2 linked regions of the Exiguobacterium sibiricum 7-3 genome follow. The protein of the gene in region 1 interacts with the protein of each later gene in a pairwise test. Links are inferred from orthologs where the notes say so. Each region holds a gene or a part of one and is shown on either strand. Other genes may lie near its edges. The genes, in order: minD and P402_RS0103160.

The links.
Region 2: the proteins of minD (region 1) and P402_RS0103160 interact in binary tests that used the Bacillus subtilis proteins (3 or more experiments, as listed by UniProt). The link is inferred for Exiguobacterium sibiricum 7-3 from one-to-one orthologs.

Annotation. Positions count from the first base shown.
Region 1 is NZ_KK211190.1:953,422-956,496, forward strand. Bases 215-2,957 are described here. They hold minD (septum site-determining protein MinD), read left to right. Parts: upstream 215-1,033; coding sequence 1,034-1,882; downstream 1,883-2,957. Other genes in these bases: mreD (rod shape-determining protein MreD), read left to right, coding at 215-350; P402_RS0105725 (septum site-determining protein MinC), read left to right, coding at 354-1,028; P402_RS0105735 (ribonuclease E/G), read left to right, coding at 1,946-2,957. In the rest of the region: more of mreD, read left to right, coding at 1-214; more of P402_RS0105735, read left to right, coding at 2,958-3,075. UniProt on the Bacillus subtilis protein: ATPase required for the correct placement of the division site. Cell division inhibitors MinC and MinD act in concert to form an inhibitor capable of blocking formation of the polar Z ring septums.
Region 2 is NZ_KK211190.1:419,382-422,651, reverse strand. What follows is about bases 152-3,089. They hold P402_RS0103160 (CpsD/CapB family tyrosine-protein kinase), read right to left. Parts: upstream 2,000-3,089; coding sequence 1,304-1,999; downstream 152-1,303. Other genes in these bases: P402_RS0103150 (hypothetical protein), read left to right, coding at 2,922-3,089; P402_RS0103155 (YveK family protein), read right to left, coding at 1,992-2,723; P402_RS0103165 (tyrosine-protein phosphatase), read right to left, coding at 528-1,292; galU (UTP--glucose-1-phosphate uridylyltransferase GalU), read right to left, coding at 152-337. In the rest of the region: more of galU, read right to left, coding at 1-151; more of P402_RS0103150, read left to right, coding at 3,090-3,270. UniProt on the Bacillus subtilis protein: May be involved in the regulation of capsular polysaccharide biosynthesis. Autophosphorylates in vitro. Phosphorylates and activates in vitro two UDP-glucose dehydrogenases, YwqF and TuaD, as well as the DNA-binding proteins Ssb and SsbB.

The sequences.
Region 1 (3,075 bases):
CGCTTGGTTTTGGATTGTTGTTCGGTCTGTTATATGATTTCGTCTATTCGGATATCATCGGAATTTATTTATTTGCGCTATCTGCCATTCCGCTTTTTAGTAGCTTCGTGCTAAAATATGTAAAGGAGAACGTATTAACGATTATCGTCACCTTTACGTTCAGCGCTATTTTGTTTGAACTGGATATTTATTTCTTCACGGCTTCGGTCGTAGGAGTCGGTGTTCCCTTCAAGGAACTCGCGACGCAAATCATTCCAAGGAGTCTCATTGCTCAGTTGATTGGAATCATCGTGCTGTATTATCCGATGACGCGACTGGTGCAATCCACATTTGATGAGAAAAGAGGATGAGTCATGATTGAGCGTAAGCGTTATGTAACGATGAAAGGTCATCGTGGTGGCCTCGCCGTCTATGTGAATGAAAGGTGCAGTGTGGATGAATTTCTTGACGATTTAGAATTGACGCTTGCCGACAAATCCGTCGAGAACGGACGCGCCGTTCCGATTACCTTCTTCTTCGGTCGCCGTTATGTCGACGAAGGCGTTGTGACGGCCGTCGAGTCCATCGTTGCGCGTCATGATTCATTTTCGTTTAACGGGTACGACAGCGAGTGTCTGACGAAGGATGAAGCGAAAGCTCTTTACGGGGAACGAACATTTCATTACTTTGGCGGCACGGCCCGAAGTGGGCATGTCGTAGATGTCGAAGGGTCGATCGTCGTCATTGGCGACATCAATCCGGGAGCCGTCGTTCACGCAACCGGCAGCATTTATTGTCTCGGTGCGTTACGGGGGACCGTTCATGCAGGAAAAGGCGGGAACGAACAGGCTGTAATTGCGGCAAGTATCCTGCAGCCGAAATGGATTTCGATTTCCGATTTCGTCCATGAAGATCCGGATGATGCGCCGATCAAGGCGTTAGACATGGGTTGTGCTTTTGTAGGGGAAACAGGAGTCGAATTTTCTCGTCTTCAAACCGTTCCGCTTGCGCGGATGGATCAATTTGCGATTGATAGTGAAAGAGGGTGACAGATATGGAACAAGTGAAAGAACAGGTACATAAAGATGCGAAAACGCATGTAGGACGTGCCATCGTCGTCACATCTGGTAAAGGTGGAGTCGGTAAGACGACGACGACTGCAAACATCGGGACAGCACTTGCGCTGATGGGGAATTCGGTTTGTCTCGTCGATACAGATATCGGTCTTCGGAATCTGGATATCGTACTTGGCCTCGACAACCGGAGTATCTATAATATCGTTGACGTCGTAACCGGACAATGTAAACTGCATCAAGCCCTCGTCCGTGATAAACGTTTTGAAGAAATGTATCTGTTACCTGCTGCTCAGTCTAAGGATAAATCATCCGTCACACCGGAACAGGTAAAAGGCATCATTGACTCATTAAAATTAGAGTATGACTTTGTTTTGATTGACTGCCCGGCAGGAATCGAACAAGGCTTCATGAATGCGATTGCCGGTGCAGACGAAGCCATTATTGTCACGACACCGGAAAAAGCTGCGGTTCAGGATGCAGACCGAATCATCGGGATGCTGGAGCGTTCGGAGCGTCAAATCGTGCCGAAGCTCGTCGTTAACCGTGTCCGCTCGCATATGATGGCGGCTGGAGATATGCTCGATATCGACGAAATCATGCGTATCTTGTCGATCGATCTGCTTGGTTTGATCGTCGATGATGAAGAAGTCATCGCAGCGTCTCACCGCGGTGTGCCCGTGACGATGAATCCGGATAATCGGGCTGGTCTCGGCTACCGGAACATCACGCGACGGATTCTCGGAGAGTCCGTTCCGTTGCTCGACATCATGGAACAGCCGCAAAAAGGATTTTTCGTGAAACTGAAAAAAATGCTTGGCATGAAATAAGATGGGGAAAAATAGACTAGAAGGGTTTTATGCTTCTAGTCTATTTTTCATGGAGGAATGAAGATGAAATGGATTAGTGAACAGACTCCGTCTCTGGAACGGGTCGCGTTGGTCGAAGGGGGGCGCGTCGTCGAATACCACGAACGAATGCGGGATGAACTTCGTGTCGGCACCTTGCTGCATGCGAAAGTTGACAGGTTGCACCCGACGCTCGAAGCGGCATTTTTGATTGCGACGGACGGGACGCCGCTTTATTTACCGATCAATGAAACGCTGGAGACGTTACGCCGTTATCCGGAAGTTCCGACGATCGGGCAAGCTGTTCAAGTCGGTCAGACCGTACTCGTACAGGTCGTAAAAGAAGGGGCAGCCCCGAAACAGCATAAAGTGACACAAAACATCACGTATGGTGGACGGTTCCTCGTCTATTTCCCATACGGACGCCGCGTGCGTTTCAGCCGGAAGCTGGATTTGGTCGTTCAACAGCAACTGGCTAAAGTGATTCCGGTGGCGGAAGAGGAAGGGATTTTATACCGGACAGAAGCGGCGCAAGCCGAGGTCGGGGTGTTGATGGCGGAATTGAAGCAACTGCGGGCACGTCATCAACATATGTTACAGCAGACGACACTTGAACAGGATGAGCCCTTGATCATTCAAGAAGCGAAGCGGTTGAGTCATGTCACAGAAGCGCTCGTCACGAACAGAATGGAGAAAGAACGGCTGGAGCAGATGGGGTTTCAGGTCGAACGTCCCGTCATCAAAGGCCGCCTGCCGATCATGGAACAGGTGGACCGGGCGATTGAGAAGGCGCTGGACCGGGTCGTTTGGCTCGACGGTGGGGCTTATCTGCTGATTGAAGAAGTCGAAACGATGACCGTGATTGATGTCAACAGTGGGAAAACAGTTTCCGTCAAGGAACAAAAACGGACGTTTGATCAAATCAATGAAGCGGCAGCAGTTGAAATCATGCGTCAGCTCCGTCTGCGAAATATCAGCGGGATGATTGCCGTCGATTTTTTGAGGGGGTCCAGTAAAGGACAGACACGGGTGACACAACTGTTGAAGGAACGGGCAGCGCACGAGTCGAAACAGATCGAAGTATACGGTTTTACGAAAATGGGCTTATGTGAACTGACACGTCAGCGACACGGGAAGTCCCTGTTCGAACGGTCACAGGATCATGGTCAGTTGTC
Region 2 (3,270 bases), 530 kb from region 1 along the record:
TCGCGTCTCCGAGACCCTTTGGTTTCGACTGACGGATGAAATGAATATTGATGTTTGTCGTTGCTTCTACTAAATGCAACAACTCCGACTTATTTTTCGCAATCAAGTTTGCTTCGAGTTCCGGCACGGAATCAAAATGATCCTCGATGGCCCGTTTGCCTTTACCAGTGATGATTAAAATATCTTCAATCCCCGATTCAATCGCTTCTTCGATGATATATTGAATCGTCGGCTTATCGACGATCGGCAACATTTCCTTCGGCATCGCTTTTGTCGCCGGTAAAAAACGTGTGCCAAGTCCAGCAGCTGGAATAACCGCCTTTTTTACACGATTCATGAAATCAACTCCCAGTTCTAATTTCAGATTCCCATAATATAATCAACTTGGTATTCTTTATGTAAATTACAATACCACATCCAGTTGAATCCATTCCATAAAGTTTTCCAATTGTTAATAATGTAAGCGTTAACACAGAAAAAAGAGAGTGGATTTTCACTCTCTTTACATTTTCTTCACATTAAATCCTTTATACCCACTGACCTTTCCAGTTCTTTTCAACCGGATTCGGAGGATTAATCGTCACGAGCTGGTTCAGAAGAACCGCTTCATTGTTCTCATAAATTTCTTCATACAACCAGTCTTCTAATTCATGCTCCAAATATTTTCGGCATTGTTCCCAGTAGAACGGACGCTTTTCAGTATGGTGGGCGTCTGACGCCACGAGATGAGCCAAACCGTTTTCAAGTAAGGCAACGGCAAAACGTTGGACATCCTTACCGTACTTACCGATCAGACTCGCACAAGTCACTTGACTGATTGCACCATTTAAAATTAAATCAAACAACAATGTCGGATTCTGGATGATAGCTTTGTTTTTTTCCGGATGCGCAATGACGGGAACGTAGCCGTCAGAAATTAATTCGGCAAACACTTGTCGCGCATACGACGGGATTCCGGTCGAAGGAAATTCAATCAGTAAATAACGTGAATCCGCAAGCGGCAATGCCGTCCCCTTTTGGACTTCTTCGATTAACTCACCCGTCAAACGAATCTCATGCCCCGGATAGACGGTGATTGGAATATTGCGCTGATGGAGTAAGACATTTAATTCATCAACGGTCAGTTTCACATCGACGTCTTCCGTCTCGAACTGCGGATGAAACAGGTGCGGGGTCGCGATGATTCGTGTGATCCCTTCACTTGCTGCCTGCTCCGCCAGCTGTAACATTTGCTCGATACTCGCCGGACCGTCATCGACCAGCGGTAAAAGATGACAATGAAGATCAACCATGATGGCACCCCTTATTCATAGGAATAATAGTATTGATACGCTGAATCATCCGTCAGCTCCCGGCGGTTCAAGACGACGCCAAGGATCTTCGCTTCCGCCAGTTCGAGTTGTTCTTTAGCTTTAAGGACACGTTGACGATCCGATGTCATACAGCTGACGACCAGCACGACACCGTCCGTCAGTTTAGATGTGATCCGGCTGTCCGCGACTTGCAGTAACGGCGGAGCATCCAAAATGATGACATCATACTCGTCACGCAATTGCAGAATTAATTTTTCCATCGCTTTTGACGACAACAGCTCGGCCGGGTTCGGTGGAATCGGTCCTGCCGTTAAGATCGATAAATTTTCGACTTTTGTTGGTAGGATAGCTTTTTCAAGCTCGGCTTGGCGTGTCAACAGGCTCGATAATCCCAGACCATTGGCAACCCGGAATGTATAATGGACCGTTGGACGACGCATATCCGTGTCGATGATCAAGACCTTTTTTCCTTGTTGCGCATATGCGACCGCGAGATTCGAAGAAGTCGTCGACTTCCCTTCACTTTGTGTGGCTGATGTCACAAGCATGACTTGAATCTCTTTATCCACTGCCATGAACTCGATATTTGTCCGGATGGTCCGGTATTGCTCGGCAATCGGCGACTTCGGTTGAGTGACTGTAATCAGATTACGGGCATCTTTATTCATCTTATTTTTCTTAGCCATATTGTTTTGCCGCCTCTCGTTTTGTTGCTTTCGCTGATGACTTGAAGACTTTGCTGTCGATATCCGGGATACTTCCTAAAACAGGCAAGTCAAGAATTTGCTGAACTTGTTCCTCTGTCCGGATTCGACGGTCGAGTACTTCACGTAAGAAAGCAAGTCCTACACCTAATAAGAAGCCAACCACTGCGGCAATCGCTGTATTCAAAATGATATTTGGACTGACCGGAGCTGTCGGAATGCCTGAAACAGATAACACTTTGACGTTATCGACATTCATCAAATCCGTAATGTCTTCACTGAACACGTTGGCGACGGAGTTGGCGACGTTTGATGCAAGAGCAGCATCGGTACTTTGAACGGAAACGTTGATAACCTGTGAATTTTGTTCACTTTCGACGGTAATCATATTATTTAAGGCGTTAATACTAGTGGGAGCATTTTCCACTTCTGCCTGAACCTTTTCGAGAATGGCCGGACTTTTGATGATGACACGGTATGTATTGACAAGTGTGACGGACGATTGGACTTGCGAAGCATCAATCACATCGTTTTCCTGTTTTTTCGGTGTGACCAAAATCTGTGTACCGGCTTGATACGTCGGTTTGATCAAAAAGGTACTGACGGCAAATGAGATGACGGCTGCGACGATGGTCAGTGCGAGAATCCGCCAAAGCGATTTTCTCAAAATTGAAAATAATTCTTGTAAGCTGATCGTTTCATTCATGGTTTGATTATTCTCCTTTATTTGTCTAATACGGTGTCTTTTTTCATCAACTAGAACTCAGTATAACAAAAAATTGGGAAATGGTTGATTAATTTTCAGGAAATAACATACGTTTTTTGAAATTTGTTGCGTATAATAAAGAATGACATGTTTCTTTTTACATGAATTTCCGGATATCAACATAGGAGGAAGATCTTCATGCATCGCTCTCTACAAGCCCTTCAATACTATACATCGCACTCGGAAGAAGACATCCGCCGCCTTCATGAACGGATTCGTTTAAGCCTTGCTTCGACAGAGTCGTTAACGGACACGATGATTCGTTTGACCGGTCAGACACCACTTGTTCCGTTCAAGCAGGATACAGTAACCGCCGACGAATGGTCAGCCTTTTTAGCCGGCAAACATCATGATGAATTGGCTGATTTTTATGGAACACTCGTCGCCCGTCCCATCCTTGAAGAAGATGGACCGGTCGAATCGAAAGAAGATCAGGAAGAAATCGCCCCATCCTTATCGCGTACACACCGTGAACCAGAAGCCGTCC